Regions from separate parts of the Clostridium sp. HMP27 genome, predicted to be linked through region 1. Evidence: riboswitches for the same ligand, from Rfam matches in the RefSeq annotation. Region 1 holds a riboswitch; each other region holds the start of a gene.

Evidence for each region. A riboswitch is a leader RNA that binds a small molecule or an ion and turns the genes downstream of it on or off. The one in region 1 is predicted to bind thiamine pyrophosphate.
Region 2: it holds a riboswitch for thiamine pyrophosphate, as region 1 does, so the genes downstream of both, thiT (energy-coupled thiamine transporter ThiT) here and thiC (phosphomethylpyrimidine synthase ThiC) in region 1, are expected to answer to the same signal.
Region 3: it holds a riboswitch for thiamine pyrophosphate, as region 1 does, so the genes downstream of both, thiW (energy coupling factor transporter S component ThiW) here and thiC (phosphomethylpyrimidine synthase ThiC) in region 1, are expected to answer to the same signal.
Region 4: it holds a riboswitch for thiamine pyrophosphate, as region 1 does, so the genes downstream of both, tenA (thiaminase II) here and thiC (phosphomethylpyrimidine synthase ThiC) in region 1, are expected to answer to the same signal.

The regions. Positions count from the first base shown of each region.
Region 1 covers NZ_JMFY01000018.1:309,085-313,338, reverse strand. The annotation lists partial or broken gene DP68_RS10660 (amidophosphoribosyltransferase) at 136-315, opposite strand; gene thiC (phosphomethylpyrimidine synthase ThiC) at 451-1,764, opposite strand; TPP riboswitch at 1,849-1,954, opposite strand; TPP riboswitch at 2,093-2,194, opposite strand; gene DP68_RS10650 (helix-turn-helix domain-containing protein) at 2,325-2,669, opposite strand; gene DP68_RS10645 (flavodoxin family protein) at 2,928-3,563, shown strand; gene DP68_RS19600 (hypothetical protein) at 3,676-3,828, shown strand; gene DP68_RS10640 (peptidoglycan binding domain-containing protein) at 3,913-4,254, opposite strand, start outside.
Region 2 covers NZ_JMFY01000001.1:33,439-37,692, forward strand. The annotation lists gene DP68_RS00180 (hypothetical protein) at 1-116, shown strand, start outside; gene DP68_RS00185 (Mrp/NBP35 family ATP-binding protein) at 208-1,053, shown strand; gene DP68_RS00190 (ferredoxin) at 1,155-1,346, shown strand; gene thiT (energy-coupled thiamine transporter ThiT) at 1,393-2,031, opposite strand; TPP riboswitch at 2,097-2,200, opposite strand; gene DP68_RS19395 (hypothetical protein) at 2,262-2,438, opposite strand; gene DP68_RS00200 (DUF3048 domain-containing protein) at 2,484-3,482, opposite strand; gene DP68_RS00205 (anaerobic ribonucleoside triphosphate reductase) at 3,797-4,254, shown strand, end outside.
Region 3 covers NZ_JMFY01000018.1:209,453-213,706, reverse strand. The annotation lists gene DP68_RS10150 (pitrilysin family protein) at 1-811, shown strand, start outside; gene pdxS (pyridoxal 5'-phosphate synthase lyase subunit PdxS) at 937-1,812, shown strand; gene pdxT (pyridoxal 5'-phosphate synthase glutaminase subunit PdxT) at 1,814-2,383, shown strand; TPP riboswitch at 2,467-2,576, shown strand; gene thiW (energy coupling factor transporter S component ThiW) at 2,727-3,221, shown strand; gene DP68_RS10130 (hydroxymethylpyrimidine/phosphomethylpyrimidine kinase) at 3,284-4,150, shown strand; gene thiM (hydroxyethylthiazole kinase) at 4,188-4,254, shown strand, end outside.
Region 4 covers NZ_JMFY01000034.1:33,871-38,124, reverse strand. The annotation lists gene DP68_RS14335 (ABC transporter permease) at 1-742, opposite strand, end outside; gene DP68_RS14330 (ABC transporter ATP-binding protein) at 739-1,491, opposite strand; gene tenA (thiaminase II) at 1,497-2,156, opposite strand; TPP riboswitch at 2,286-2,395, opposite strand; RNA gene ssrS (6S RNA) at 2,623-2,808, opposite strand; gene DP68_RS14320 (DUF1576 domain-containing protein) at 2,965-4,254, shown strand, end outside; gene DP68_RS14315 (hypothetical protein) at 4,238-4,254, shown strand, end outside.

The sequences.
Region 1 (4,254 bases):
AGTCTCATAAATCAACACCCACAATATATATTACATAAAGCACTTTAAACATGCACTTTTTTTATGATCTAAAGTGCTTAAAAAACCATCTATGCCTATATATCCTAAACTATTTACTTCGATAAAGCTTCGTCATATAAAATTCTTTTTAATAAAGCCTAAAGTATAAGGTATGGATGAGACTTTAGAATATCCTAAAGCAGCAGGGGTGCCAGAGTCAGGCACTCCTATTACAATATCAGCTTCTACAGGACATTCTTTAAATAAGATCTCACCAGCTTTGAATCTTGAGTTATAAACACTAGTGCCATCAATCATATCTAAAACGCAGCTTTCTGAGCATTTATAACAGTACTTTCACCAAAGGCAGAGTATCGTACATGGCCTATGGCAGAAAAACCATTTATACTTTGTATTTATCAACATCATTTATTTGCATTTCATCACTTCCTAGTTATCTTCTCTTAAAATATTGATATCTTTTCCCTGCATTATTTTATTCATATTTCTCATGGAACACATTTTTCCGCACATAGTACAACTGTCCTCATGCTCAGGAGAAGATTCTTTTCTATATCTTCTAGCTTTTTCTGGGTCAATAGAAAGCTCAAACATTTTGTCCCAATTAAGTTCTTGTCTTGCTTTACTCATTTCGTTATCCCAGTTTCTAGCACCAGGAATATTTTTGGCTATATCGCCAGCATGAGCAGCTATCTTTGAAGCAATGATACCTTCTTTAACATCCTCTAGATTAGGTAATCTTAGATGCTCTGCCGGAGTTACATAGCATAGAAAATCAGCTCCACAGCTAGCAGCTAATGCTCCTCCAATAGCACTTGTGATGTGGTCATAGCCAGGGGCTATATCTGTAACTATAGGGCCTAATACGTAAAATGGAGCACCATGGCAAAGCTTCTTTTCAAGCAGCATATTTGCTTTAATTTCATTTAATGACATGTGCCCAGGACCTTCTATGATAACTTGAACGTTCCTTTCCCAAGCTCTTAAAGTTAATTCGCCTAATACCATTAATTCTTTTATTTGGCAGGCATCGGTAGCATCATTGATAGAACCAGGTCTGCAGGCATCTCCAAGACTTAAAGTTAAATCGTATTTTTCACATATATCTAATAATTCATCGTAATATTCATAAAAAGGATTTTCCTTGTTATTAAGTTCCATCCAGGCATAAAGAAGAGAACCACCTCTTGAAACAATGTTTGTAAGTCTTTTATTTCTTTTAAACACATTTGCAGTCTCTCTATTTATACCAGCATGAATAGTTACAAAATCTACACCATCTCTTGCGTGCTTTTCTACAACATCTAAAAATTCCTTTGCAGTAATATCCTTTAATTCTTTATCATAAAATCCCACAGCATCATATATTGGGACAGTTCCTATCATAGCAGATGATGAAGTAACAAGTCTTTGTCTAAATTCTTCAGTTTTTCCAAAGGAGCTTAAGTCCATTATAGCCTCAGCCTTCATGTCTAAAGCTAGCTGTACTTTTTTCATTTCTTCATCAATATCACAGCAATCTTTTGATATACCTAAATTTACATTTATTTTTGTTCTTAAGCCTTCTCCTATACCTTCTGGATCTATGGATTTATGATTCTTATTAGCTGGTATAGCAACTTTCCCTTCTGCAATAAGCTTTTTTAAAACTTCTATATGCATATTTTCCTTTTTCGCTACTATTTCCATCTCTTTTGTAATAATACCTTTTTTAGCTGCATCCATTTGAGTTGTATACATAATTTGAACTCTCCTTTATTATTTAATTATTTTTGACAAAAATAAAATGCAAGCCTATATAGGGCTTGCAACAAGAATACGAATGTATAGTTGAAAAATGCTCCCTACGTTGGAATTATCCAAATCAGGTTATGAGGGTCAGAGATAACATCTCTTTCTCAGCTTATCAATATAAGCTCCCCTTGCGCTAGACGTCTTCAAAAAATAACTAGCAGGGTTTGTTTGTATTTTTGAAAAGGTCCAATTATTAAATTTTAAAAATAAATTAAAAAGAAGCTTTACCATACGGCAAAGCTTCTTACAAAATCATATTATAAAAATCAATTATAATAATAATCGTACATAACTTCCCTACGGTAGTACTAACTACGTCAGGTTCATAGAGTTAGATTAGTAAAATCTTCTCAGCCAAAGGGCACCCCTAGTTAATTATAATTATATTTATTTTTTATGTAAGTAATATATTACTTTAAACTCATTATAATGCTGAAGTGATACTATGTAAAGAATTTTTTAGAATAATTATTCAGTGCTTCTTTAATAGTATATCTCAATTTAATAAATTATTGATCACAATCACTGTCTAAGTGAGGATAATATTTAATAGACCAATCTTCAATTTCTTTAATAATCTTGGTAAGTTCTTTTCCCTTATTAGTAAGATAATATTCAACTTTAGGAGGAATTTCAGCATAAATTATTTTGCTTATTAATTCATCATTTTCTAATTCCTTAAGTTTTTCATTTAATACCTTTTGACTTATTCCTTTAGTTATTCGCTGAAGTTCTAAAAATCTTTTAGGTTCATTATATAAATGACATAATAAAACGGCTTTCCATTTTCCTCTTATAAGATCCATCGCAAAATCTAGTAAACATATATATTCTTTTTCATTATAATGTATCATTAAGGTACCTGCCTTTAGTTATTTTGTGAATAGGAGAAATATAAAATTAAAAAACATATTATAGTTATATTATATACTAGAAAAATTATCAATAAAAATTTATAACATAGCGTAAATATACATATTACAATAAATCTTACCTGAAGGTAAGTCATCTAACAAAAAAGTGCGTACTTGTTAATTAAATTACCGAGCCATATAATAATCCCATAAGCACAAAAGATTATAAATATAAAGGTTTATATGGAGGTATGTACTATGAAAGTAATTGCTTTTAACGGAAGTCCTAAAAAAGATGGGAATACCTATGAGGCTATAAAAGCTGTGGCTAATGAGTTAGAAAAAGAAAATATAGAAGTAGAAGTTATCCATGTAGGAAACAAAGTAATACGTGGATGCCTAGCTTGTGGTGGATGTAGTAGAAATATGAATGAAAGATGTGTTATAGAAAATGATGAAGTTAATGAATGGATTCAAAAAATGAAAGAAGCTGATGGAATTATTTTAGGATCGCCTGTACATTATTCAGCTATAGCAGGAACCATGAAATCATTTTTAGATCGAGCATTTCTTGTAACATCAGTAAATAGCGGAATACTTAGACATAAGGTAGGAGCTAGTGTTGTTGCAGTTAGAAGATCAGGAGGGGTTCCAACTTTTGACCAATTAAATAACTACATTAACTATTCAGAAATGGTGATGCCTACATCAAATTACTGGAATGTAGTACATGGTACAGAACCAGGTGAAGCAACTCAAGATGAAGAAGGAATGCAAATTATGAGAGTTTTAGGTAAAAATATGTCTTGGCTTATGAAATTAATTCACTCTGGTAAAAATAATATAGAAGAAAATCAAAAAGAAGATAAAGTATTTATGAATTTTATAAGGTAAGGCTTGTACATGATTATTAAAAAAATAAATATATTAAATTCATATCTTCATCATCACTTCATAATTCAGATTTAGAATATTTATATAGAATTTATGAGGAGAGGATAAAGATATGAGATTATTAAAGATTTTATTTAGTAAGAAATTTAGACAAGAATATTCCCAAAAGCTTGTAAGTGAATATAATAAAACAAATGATATTGTTGAAGAGATATATACAGCAGCAATAAATGAATGTAAAGAGTTAAAAAATAAGGCTGCTTAATTTTAAAGTTCTAATTAATAATAGCAAAGAAGGGCTATCTTGAAATAATTTTTAATTATTTTGAGACAGCCCATTTGAGTTAAATTAATAATAGCAAATAATTGGAGTTCCTGCTTCGATATTGTTGAATATTGCTTTCGCCACATAGTAGGGAGCATTTACACATCCATGAGAACCATTTGTTAAATATATATTTCCACCAAATGTGCTTCTCCAATTTGCATCGTGAATACCAATGCCTCCGTTAAAAGGCATCCAATAACTTACAGGTGCGGCATAATCGGCTCCTCGGAGGACAGTATCCTTTTGTTTATATTTCAATTTATAAGTACCTGAAGGTGTTGAATGGTTGCTACTTACATTTCCTGTAACAATACTTCCATCTACAATAAGAGAGCCGCTTTTGTAAAACCATAGATATTGCTT
Region 2 (4,254 bases), on a different contig from region 1:
TAATTACATTTTATAATAGGCAAGAAAAAAATACAGAACAGTATTATGTAGTTGCAAACTATGAAAATAGAAGTTGGCATTTGAATGCAACTAAAGACAAACCTAGTAACTTTTAGATATTAATATAATTTTTATAAGGGTTTTTATAACATTTTTTTAGTGCTATAATAAATAAAGTTTTACAATACATATTAAGGAGGAATAGAAATGAGTGATTGCAATAGTTGTCCTAGCAAAGGAAGCTGTAATAGTAATTCATCTACATGTTCTAAAGATGTGCCAAAGCACGGAAATATAAAACATATTATAGGAGTAATAAGTGGAAAAGGTGGAGTTGGTAAGTCAACAGTAACTGGTATTTTAGCGGTACAACTGCAGAAGGCTGGATTTAAAGTTGGAGTACTTGATGGAGATATAACAGGGCCTTCTATGCCAAGGTTTTTTGGCATAAACGAAGAACGAGCAGAAATACATCAAGTAGAAAATAGTGAAGAAGTAAAGTTTATACCTGTCCAAACATCTTTGGGTATAAAGGTAATATCCTTAAATCTTTTAACAGAGGAAGAAGAACAGCCGGTTATATGGAGAGGACCTGTAATAACTGGTGTATTGAAGCAAATGTATTCAGACACAGTCTGGGGAGATTTAGATTATCTTTTAATCGATATGCCTCCAGGAACAGGAGATATAGCATTAACTATAATGCAAAGCATGCCTGTAGAAGGAATGGTAGTTGTATCTACACCTCAAGATATGGTATCCATGATAGTTAAAAAGGTTGTAATAATGGCAGAAAAAATGGATGTAAAGGTATTTGGTGTAGTAGAAAATATGTCTTATGTACAATGTAATAATTGTAGTGAAAAGATTAGAGTATTTAGCAAAAAATCTGCTGAAGAGCAAGCTAAATACTTAGGAGTGCCTTTAATGGCAGAGATGCCTATAAATTTAGATTTAGCTGAAAGCTTAGAGAGCGGTCAAGCGGAAAGATTTGTGTTATTAAATGGGGATTATGATAAATTATTAGATAATTTTATAAAGCTAAGCAAGTAACTACTGCTAAAATTTAAATTTTAAAATTTAATAAAATAGTAATAAAGAATGACGAGTGGGGTAAAATATATATAGTTCAAAGTAAAAGGAGGAATTGTATTATGCAAGCATATGTTGATAAGGATCTTTGTATATCATGTGGACTATGTCCAGCAATAGCTGGGGATGTATTTGAAATGGATGACAGTACTGGAAAAGCAACAGTTGTAGTAGATGAAGTTCCATCAGGTTCAGAAGATGCTGCAAAAGAAGCAGAAGGAAGTTGCCCAACTAATGCCATAAAAGTAGAATAATAAAAATAATAAAAGCATGTAATGATTTTCATTACATGCTTTTCATTTAATGACTATGAATTGAATTTTTATTTAAAATGGAATATATTTGATTAACAGGAATTAGTGTAAGTATTACAATACAAATTAACCCATCTATTGCTAAATAAGAAGCATTGTATATAAGGGAGTATAAATAAGGTGACATTCCCTCTGGAGCATTACTTCCCCAAAATACCACACCTGAAATAAAGTGGAATGTAAATCTTCCTAATACAGCTATAACTGTGGCAATTAATTTTTTGTCTTTAAAAAAGCCTGCAAGACCTAGTGCCATAAATGGTAAAGGATAATCAAATAATACCTGTACAGGATGGAGGATATAAGGTCCTAAAATTAAGCTTAATATACCATACATAAAACCAGTTAGAAATCCTATTTCAGGTCCATAAAATAATGAAAGAAGAATAATAGGTACCATTCCACCTAATGTAATAGCTCCTCCGCTAGGTAATTCTGCGATCTTAAATAAATTAAGGAGTACAGATAATGCAAGACCAATACTTAATTGAGAAATTATTCTTACGGTTAAGGTAATCTTCTTAAGTCTTATAAATACCAGTATTATTAAAATTACTCCTGCAAGGGTTAATAAGGTTAGAGGATACTTAGATAATTCTAAGATTCCACTTTGTAAAGTTTTCATAATAGCCTCCTTTGTGCTAAAGGATATAAAAAATAAAAGTATTCCAGCACTGGAATACCTTATAAAGCGAGTCGAGACTGCTTCCCTACGCTGGTATTATCCAGATCAGGTGATAAGAGTTAATGACTAAATCATTTCTCAGCCGAGTTCGGCACCTCTAGCACGGTTTATTAATTTTATATAACTTATTATATAGTATTATATATGTATTTTCAAGAACGTTGTACTTATTAAAAGAAGTCTACAAGTTTATCATTTCCAGGATGAAGGGGACTAGGATCTACATTTACCATATCTCCGAGCTTTATATGCTCAGATAACGTAAGTCTGTTAATTTCCATAGTAGTACCATCTTCTAAAGCAACTAGGGCATCTGAGCCTATTAAATCTATTATCCGACCTTTCATGGGCAATACCTCCTTTTTAGTTAGTATTGCCTATAATTAAGTAAATTATTTTATTTTAATGTTTGCTTTTTTATCTAGTATGTGCCACCAAGTATTTCCTATATTTAAAGGGATAGGATTTCCGAGATTATCTAGAAGCTCTGTACTGGAATCTAAGCTAGATTGTTTCCACTTTCCCTTAACTACTTTACCGTTGCTTATAACTAGGCAATCTCCTTCACCAATTAGTCGTATATCAACATGTAAATTATCAGTTTGAAGTGTTATGTTTGTAAGCTGAATAACGATATTCTTTGCTTGTATAGGAATATTATTGTCTCTATTTACAGAAGGGGTACCATCCATATATTTAACATATAAGCCATCTTTAAGTATATAAGAAGTATTGTAATATTTATTTACTTTTATAGTAACTGAACTAGAACTATCAAGATTTGAATTTTCCCAATAGGATTTATTAAAATTATAAGTTGATGTAGGTTTAGCTATAAGATTTTTTTCTGAAATTAAATTTCTCATATTTTCTGTGGATGTATATAAGCTATGTTCATACTTTCTAGACTTATCCCGCCAATAATACTTTTCATATATAAATTCATTTAAGCTTGGCAAATTTTCAGTCTCAATTTGAGTTTTAGCTTCTTCGCTATATCCACAATGTCCAAAAGGTAATTTATGAAGTTTAGATAAGTCTAAAAAGTAAGGTCGCGCACTTCGAACTGGACCAATTTTTTCAGGACTATTTTTGTGAAATAAGGCAATGAATCTTGGAATTCCTCCTTCGGCCATGGTTTCATATACTATATCAGCATCTACAAGGCCAGATTGTGGGCGAGCATCCTTAGAATTTTCTACAATAACCATAAAGGGAATATTATTCAAGGCATCTTTAGAGACTTGTTCTCCAGTATAAGGCGATATATATTTTTCTGCCTTTTCAACTATGTTATCTTTTGATTTATCTTGGATATTTTTAGTGTTTTGAGTACAACTTGATAATAAAAGTATAAGAATTATTGAAATAAAAGATATAAGCTTTTTCATAATACCGCCCCCACCATAAAATAAATTCATTTTAGAATAATTTTACATTTTATGGATTTTATAATCAAACTTATAAACCTTATATTTAGGCGTATTTAATGTTAATTATTCACTTTTAAGTGATTTTACTGCAAATAACTCTCTTTTAAAAAATAATAAACTTATTATTAGAATAACAGTAAAAAATATAAGAAGAAGGAGTTAAACATGGAGATAGCTTTTTATAAACTGGTTTTATAAGCTGGTATAAAAACATTTTGCATAGTATAATGGGTTAGTGTTTGCGCAATATATAGTAGGGGAGGATTATGTGTATGCTACATGTTGTAAAAAGGGACGGAAGAAAGGTCTCTTTTAATTCTATGAAAATTACAAGTGCCATAAAGAGAGCGGCAGAGGAAACTGGATATAAAATAAGAGAAAGTGAGTTTATAGATTTAACTCAAAAGATAATTTCTAGTTTGGAGCAAAGAGAAGTTCAAGAAGTTACTGTAGAAGAAATACAAAACATAGTAGAAAAAGTTTTAGTTGGAAGTGAATATAAAGAAATAGGTTTTGTATATTCAAATTATAGAAGAGAAAGAACAAATATACGTGAAATAAAGTCAGATTTAATGAAGGCTATAGAAAAAATTGGAGTGGAAACCGATAGAGATAATGCCAATGTAGGAAATAACTTCTCATCTAAGCTTTTAAGAATAGCTAGTGAGTCAAATAAGTGGCATAATCTTGCAAGTATGCCTAAACATTTAGCTAAAGCACATGAGAATGG
Region 3 (4,254 bases), 100 kb from region 1:
AACGCATGAGAGTATATCTAAAATTACATTAGATGTTGTAAAAGAGTTTTATAACAAATATTATTTGCCATCTAATATGGTGATAACTGTGGTTACGGGACTTCTAGAGAAAGAAGCTATAAGTGTAGTTGAAAAATGCTTTGATGTTTTTGAGATAGAAGAGAATGTGGGAAATTTAAAAAGTATTAAGTCATGTGGCTTAGAAGATAAGTATCTTAATAGAAGTGACATAGGTAATGATTATCTTTACGAAAATAATAATGCAGGTATGTTCGTAAAGTTTAGGGAAGGTGTAAATGGTTCTAAAATACAATATGCTTATCCAATACATAATTTATCCCTAAAGGAACTTGGCTGTCTAAAGGTATTTAATAATTATTTTGGAGAAGGAACTTCTAGTATTTTATATGATACAATTAGAACCCAAAATGGACTGGCTTATGAAATTCAAAGTAGTATAAAAGAAGAAAGAGGAATAAGATTATTTAAAATTTCTATGGGGACATCAGGAGAAAATATTGAAAAAGCGGTAAGACTTATAGATAGCTCTATAGAAAAAATTAAACAAGATACTTATATTTTTAATAAGCAATTAATTAAAAAACTTATAAAAAATATAGAACTTAAAACGGCATTGAGGTCAGAGAAGTCAGTGCAATTAGCGAAGGATTTAGCTTGCAGCGAAATAATGTATTCATCAAATGATATTATATATAAAATGCCCGAAATTTTAAGTGAAGTCACAAGCGAGGAAATTTCTAGGGTAATAAATAAAGTATTAAATTTTCCTACAATACAAATTATCAAGTGAGTCTTATAAGATTTACAAATTTACATCTAAAATGTACCGGTACAATTTGTATCGGTACATTTTGTACTAATACATTGTTGTTTTATAATATGGATGTAAGAAAATTTAGATTTTATTGGGGGAATATTTTTATGAACAATTATGAACTAAACAAAAACCTTGCTCAAATGTTAAAAGGTGGAGTAATTATGGATGTTGTTAATCCAAAGGAAGCTGAAATAGCGGAGAAGGCTGGAGCTTGTGCTGTAATGGCTCTTGAAAGAGTACCTTCCGATATAAGGAAGCAAGGTGGAGTTGCAAGAATGTCCGATCCTAAAATGATTAAAGAAATAAAATCAGCAGTTTCAATACCAGTTATGGCCAAAGTTAGAATTGGTCACTTTGTAGAAGCTCAAATACTTCAAGCTTTGGAAATCGATTATATTGATGAAAGTGAAGTTTTAACTCCTGCAGATGAAGCTTATCATATAAATAAATGGGATTTTAAAGTTCCTTTTGTTTGTGGTGCTAAAAATCTTGGAGAAGCTTTAAGAAGAATAGGTGAGGGAGCTTCTATGATTAGAACAAAGGGGGAAGCGGGTACAGGAAATGTTGTTGAAGCTGTAAGGCATATGAGATGCATGATGGATGAAATAAGAAAAATAAAAAATGCTCCAGAACAAGAACTTATGACAATTGCAAAGGAAATGTCAGCTCCATACGAATTGATAAAATTTGTTTGGAAGGAAGGAAAGCTTCCTGTAGTGAATTTTGCAGCAGGTGGAATTGCAACACCAGCAGATGCCGCACTTATGATGCAGCTTGGCTCCGAAGGGGTGTTTGTTGGCTCTGGAATATTTAAGTCAGATAGTCCAGAAAAACGAGCAAAGGCAATAGTACTTGCAACTACTTATCATAATGATCCTAAGAGACTTGCCGAGGTTTCAGAAGAATTAGGGGAGCCGATGAGTGGAATAGACTTAAGAGATTTAACTAATAGATATGCAGAAAGAGGCTGGTAAGATGAAGATAGGAGTTTTATCCCTTCAAGGTGGAGTTATAGAACATATAAAAAGCATAAATGCATTAGGCTTTGATGCAGTTGAAGTTAAAACGTTAAAGGATATTGAAGATATTAATGGATTAATTTTACCAGGGGGAGAAAGTACTGCTATTGGCAAAATTTTAAGGGAAACAGGAATGCTTCCCAAGCTTAGAGAGAAGATACTATTAGGATTACCAGTATGGGGAACTTGTGCAGGCATGATACTGCTTGCACAGGAAATTGAAAATGACGACATAACACATATTTCTGTAATGAATATAAAAGTTAGAAGGAATGCATATGGAAGGCAAATAAATAGTTTTAGCACTGAGGATGTTATTAAGAGTGTATCAGATAATCCAATTCCGCTTGTGTTCATTAGAGCACCATTTATTGTTAGTGTGGGAGATGATGTAGAAGTACTCCATAAGTTAAAGGAGAATATAGTAGCAGCTAAACAAAATAATATCCTTGTCACATCCTTTCATCCTGAACTTACAGAAAATCTTCAGTTCCACAAATACTTTATTTCTATGTGCCAGTTCTAACTTGAATTTTTAGGAACTTCATAGGGATCAATTGACTTAATTTTTTATATATAGTATGATGTTAATGAAAATTAATAATATAGGTAATTACACAGGGGAGTTGGTAATGGCCAGCTGAGAGTAAGAAATCCATTCTTAGACCCTTTAACCTGATCTGGATAATGCCGGCGTAGGGAGTTAGATGTAGATATTGTTTTGATATTTAAGACATAAACTTCGTGGGAGTTTATGTCTTTTGTTTTTTATATTATAGAAAAATTAAAAACTACTACTTTTAAAATACTTCTAATTTTCTGCTGGATAGTACTAAAATTTTATATTATTTAAATTTAGGAGTGATTTTATGGGTACAAAAAAATTAACTTTTTCAGCACTACTTATAGCTATGGGAGTTTTACTTTCAAATTTAATTTATATTCCAATAGGAGCTTCAAGGTGTTTTCCTATACAACATTTAATTAATGTACTTTCTGCAGTAATGTTTAATTCCTACATAGGAGTAGGTATTGCCTTTTGTATATCAGTTATAAGAAATATTTTAGGAACAGGTTCTATTATGGCTTTTCCTGGAAGCATGATAGGAGCATTTTTGGCAGCGTTATTTTATAAAAGAGGCAAAAAGATTATACATGCTTTTCTAGGAGAAGTTATAGGTACGGGAGTAATTGGAGCACTTGTTTGTTACCCAATTTCTAAATTAGTACTTGGAAAAGATGTTGCAGCACTATTTTATGTAATACCTTTTTCCATAAGCAGTTTAGGAGGAGCATTAATAGCTTATGTGGTACTAACTATTATATTAAAGAGAAACATAATAAACATGGTTTATAAGCAATAACACTAAGGCTAATTGAAATTGATTAAAAAGTATTGAAAAAACTAAATGAGGAGGTTTTGTAAATGAAAAAAGTATTAACTATTGCAGGTTCTGACAGTTCAGGAGGAGCAGGTATTCAGGCTGATTTAAAGACATTTTCTGCAAATGGAACCTTTGGAATGAGTGTTATAACTGCTATTACGGCTCAAAATACTCAAGGTGTTTGGGCAGTGGAGGATTTATCATCTTCAATTATAGAGGCTCAAATAGATGCAATATTTAAGGATATAGAGGTAGATGGAGTGAAAATAGGAATGGTTTCAAAAATAGAAACTATAGATGCAATCAGTAAAAAGTTAAATGAATATAAACCTAAGAATATGGTTTTAGATCCTGTGATGATTTCAAAAAGTGGATTTGATTTACTTAAACCTGAATCAAAAAAAGCACTTATAGAAAAATTAATACCTTTAAGCTCTATTATAACTCCTAATATCCCTGAAGCATTGGCTATAATAGAAACTTATAAACAGATGTATACGGATAATCATGAGTATAGTGAATTGTTAAAAGAAGCTGAAACATTAAAGGCTATAGAAACAAGAGAACAAATGGAAACTGCAGCAAAGATAATTCATTTCATAGGGGCCCCTAATGTACTTTTAAAGGGAGGTCATTTAGCGGATGATGCTGTAGATATATTATATGATGGAAAAGAATTTCATTATTTTGAAGGAGAAAGAATACATACTAAAAATACTCATGGAACAGGATGTACCTTATCTTCTGCAATATGTTCTAATTTAGCATTGGGTTATACTTTAGTAGAATCAATAAAAAGAGCTAAGGAATATATTACAGAAGCAATTAAGCACTCATTAGATATTGGCCATGGTGTAGGTCCTACTAATCATTTTTACACACTGTATAAAAATGCAGGTATGCTATAGAAATAAAAATCTATATATAAGTTTGGAGGAAACTATTATGGGAATTAATGAAAAGCTTAATCGTATTCTTTTACAAGTTAAGGAAAAGACACCTCTTGTACATC
Region 4 (4,254 bases), on a different contig from region 1:
ATTCTCTATAAAAATCCCCTATTATTTTATTTTCTAAAATATTAATTATCCAAACTAAGACTATTGCTACAAGCGATAAAATCATTATTGGAGCAAAAACTGCCGCACCATCTAATTGAGTCATCATTCTTTTGCTAAAATATCCAAGTCCCGATTGAGCTCCAAGCCATTCTCCAATTGCAGCACCTATTACGCTTAAAGGTACAGCTATTTTTAGTGCCGAAAAGAAATATGGCAGAGCATGAGGAAATTTCAACTTAATAAAAATCTCCTTTTTACTTGCTCCAAAGGTTACCAAAAGCTCTTCCATTTCCCTTTTAGTAGAACGGAAGCCATCATAGGTATTTACAACTATAGGGAAAAACGTAATAAGTATAGTTACTACAACTTTACTCCAAATGCTGTATCCAAACCAGAGTACAAATATTGGCGCCAATGCCGTTATCGGTATAGTTTGAGTTACTACTAAAATAGGATATATTGCTTCTTCAATTCTTTTATTTAAACTCATAGCTATGGCTAGCATAACTCCTAAAACTATTGATATTAAAAGTCCTATGAAAGTAACTAGCATTGTAGCAGGAAGATGCACTAAAAAAAGAGGTTCCCTAAGCTCCCAAGTTTTCATTAAAACTTTAGTAGGAGATGGAAGTATAAACATTGCATTTATATATCGTGCAATAATTTCCCAGGTAATAAAAAAGAAAATTCCTACAATTGCTGATGATTTATATTTCTTCATAGCTCTACCCTCTGCTTTAATTCATTTATAAGTTCTTCTTTTATCTCAAGTATTTCCCTATTGCTTAAAGCATGTCTATCTCTTGGATAATTAAGAGGAACTATAACTTCCTTTAACCTTACAATAGGCTTTTCTGATATCACAAATATCCTATTAGATAAAAATAAAGCTTCTTCTACGTCATGAGTTATAAACAAGATAGTCTTTTTTAAATTAATCCATTGACTTAGAAGCCATTCCTGCATAGAAACCTTTGTAATAGCATCTAAGGCACTAAAAGGCTCGTCTAGAAGCATTACCTCTGATCCTGTAAGTAATGTTCTGATAAAAGAAACCCTTTGTCTCATTCCTCCCGATAGATCCTTTGGATGTTTATCTTTATACTCATTTAAGCCAAAAATCTTTAAATATTCCTCTGCCTTTTGTCTAGCTTCTTTAACATTTCTAGAACCTACTTCCATCGGTAATGAAGCATTTTCTAAAATCGTTCTCCAGGGTATTAATAAATCTCGTTGGGGCATGTACCCTATATGGCCATGTAGGTCTTTAATATTATTACCACCTAATAAAATATCTCCACTAGAAGCTTTTTCAAGTTTTGAAATCAATCTAAAGATTGTACTTTTACCACAACCACTAGGCCCTATTATACTTACAAAATCTCCTTTATTTATCTTAAAGTTTAGATCTTCTATAAGAGTCTTTGAATCATTTTCATATTTAAAGTTCACATTAGAAAACTCTAACATACTGATTACATCTCCTTGTTATAAGCCATGTCCCAAAACATATACTCATATTTACTTGTGTTCACAAATATTTCCTCTAGCTTTTCAAGCTCCCCTTTTGGTAGATCCTTTGCCAGGTCATCTACTAAGTCTATTACCCAGTTAGTTAGCTTTATATAATCCTCTGAAATATATCCTCTTATCCATTCTCCATAGAACTCGTGATCTACAGCTCCTGGAATTTTACTTAACTGTCTTCCAATCTCTAAATAACTCCACATACAAGATAATAATGACACAGTAAGATCTGCTAAAGTTCCTCTTTGAGATACAGAAAGCATATAATTAGTATAGGAAATATTAGCAAGGGATGCCTTTGTATCTCTAATTTCCTCCTGAGTAATTCCAAGTCTTCTCATATAAGATCTATGAATACTCATTTCGCCATTTAATATTCCATTTACCATAGTGGCAAATCCTTTCATTACCTCTTCAGTATCAGCCTTAACTATACCCAGAGCATAAATTTTTGCATAATCAATAAGATAAATATAATCTTGAATCATGTAAAATTTAAATTTGTCCACATCTAAAGTTCCTTGTCCTATACCATCTACAAAAGGATGTTTGTAATAAGATTCCCAAATATCTTCAACACTCTTGTATAAACTTTGTGAAAATTTCATTATTAATCCCTCCATTGCTCCTTTTAGTCGTAACACTTAATATTGTAAGACTAATAATTTTAAGGATCTTAGAAAAATAAAAAGGTACAAATCTACAAAAGAGATTTGTACCTATATCCTCAAAATATATGTATATGTAAAACCTCTTCCTACGCTGGAATTATCCAGTTCAGGTTAAAAGGGTCTAAGAATTTCGTTCTTACTCTCAGCCAGCAACACCAGCCCCCCCGGGATTTTTTATGCACTTGTTGTGTTTCACAATATGTAATACTATTAAAATCTAATCTTACATAAACTGCTTTTCACCTTAATCTTACAAAGTCATATTACCACAATAGCTTAAAAATGCCAAGACTTTTTTAAGTGATTAATATTAGAAACATAGCTGGAAATTTTTATTCATACAAAAATAAGAGATGACTAGTGTCATCTCTTATCATATATACTAATCTAATTATAATCAAAGAAAGTATCCAAAATACCGCTGCCCTAATTTTGACACCTATCTCTCCGATAGGTGGGTGTCCTCACAGATGCTTTATAGACCTTGCCATTTACGTTGGACTTATGAGTCAATTCACATCTAAATGTTGAACTCCCTTTTAAGTAATGTAGGTTCAAAATAAGAGCTTCACAAATATTTCAGAAATAAGGGATTAACCTTATGAAATTATTATATCAAATATCATCTAGATTGCAATAGGGAATTTAAGGTTGATAAAATTCTATTAAATTTATGTAAAGTATACATAAGTTTTTCAATACCAAAATATTATAGAACACTTAAAATTTCATTGGAGGTGTTCATTTGGAGGTTGTCGCTATTACAAAGGATTCTATAGATATTGGAAAAGAAAGAGTTTTAACTATACTTAGTTTATTTCCATTATGCCTAATCATCTTAGCTTTTATATTTGATAACCCTAAAAACATATATAAAGGACTTTATAGAATAGTTGTAAGTCCCGACATACTATTGACGGATTATATATCAGTTGGTGGAATTGGAGCAACATTTATAAATGCAGGTGTTTTAACCTTAGTAAACATTTTTATAATATGGAAATTAAAATTAAAAGTTAATGGCGCATTAATTGCATCTGTATTTACTATTATGGCCTTCTCGTTTATAGGAAAAAACTTATTCAATGTCTGGCCTATATATTTAGGAGGATACCTCTATGTTAAGTATCAACAAATAAATTTCAAAAACATAGTAGTAATAATGATGTTTAGTACAGCTCTTGCCCCAGTAGTAAGTGAGATAAGCTTTGGATTACATGTATCTATAAAATTAGGTCTTCCTATTGGCATACTATTTGGAATACTAATAGGATTTGTAATAACACCACTATCATCACATCTTATAAAAGTCCATGATGGATATAATCTTTATAATATAGGATTTACAGCAGGCCTCATCGGTTCTATAATAACCTCTGTACTTAGAGGTTTTGGTCTAATAATTAAATCAACAGAAATATTATCAACTGAATATGACTCATTTTTAAAGCTGCTTCTCATTTCCTGCTTTATACTCCTTATTTTCTTAGGATATTATATAAACGGCAAAAGCTTTAAAGGATATAAGAATGTCCTACATTATTCTGGTAAAACAGTTACAGACTTTACACAACTTTGTGGATATGGTATAACATTTATAAATATGGGAATTATGGGTTTAATAGGTATAGCTTATGTAGTTATATCTAAAGGAATTGTAAATGGACCTATTACCGCTGGAATATTAACAATGGTTGGTTTTGCAGCTTTTGGCAAACATCCTAGAAATGCTATACCTATTTTAATTGGAGTATTTATAGCAGCTAACATAAAAATTTGGGACCCTTGCTCGACTGTTGTTATAATAGGTGCATTATTTGGAACAACCTTAGCCCCTGTTGCTGGAGCCTACGGGCCACTTGCTGGCATTTTAGCAGGTTTTCTGCATCTTTCAGTAGTTATGAATATTGGAGTTGTTCACGGTGGGCTAAATTTATATAATAATGGCTTCTCTGGAGGAGTGGTTGCTGCCATAGTAGTTCCTCTTATTGAAGCATTTAAGAAAGGAGATTATCCTAATGAAAAACGAGCTAAA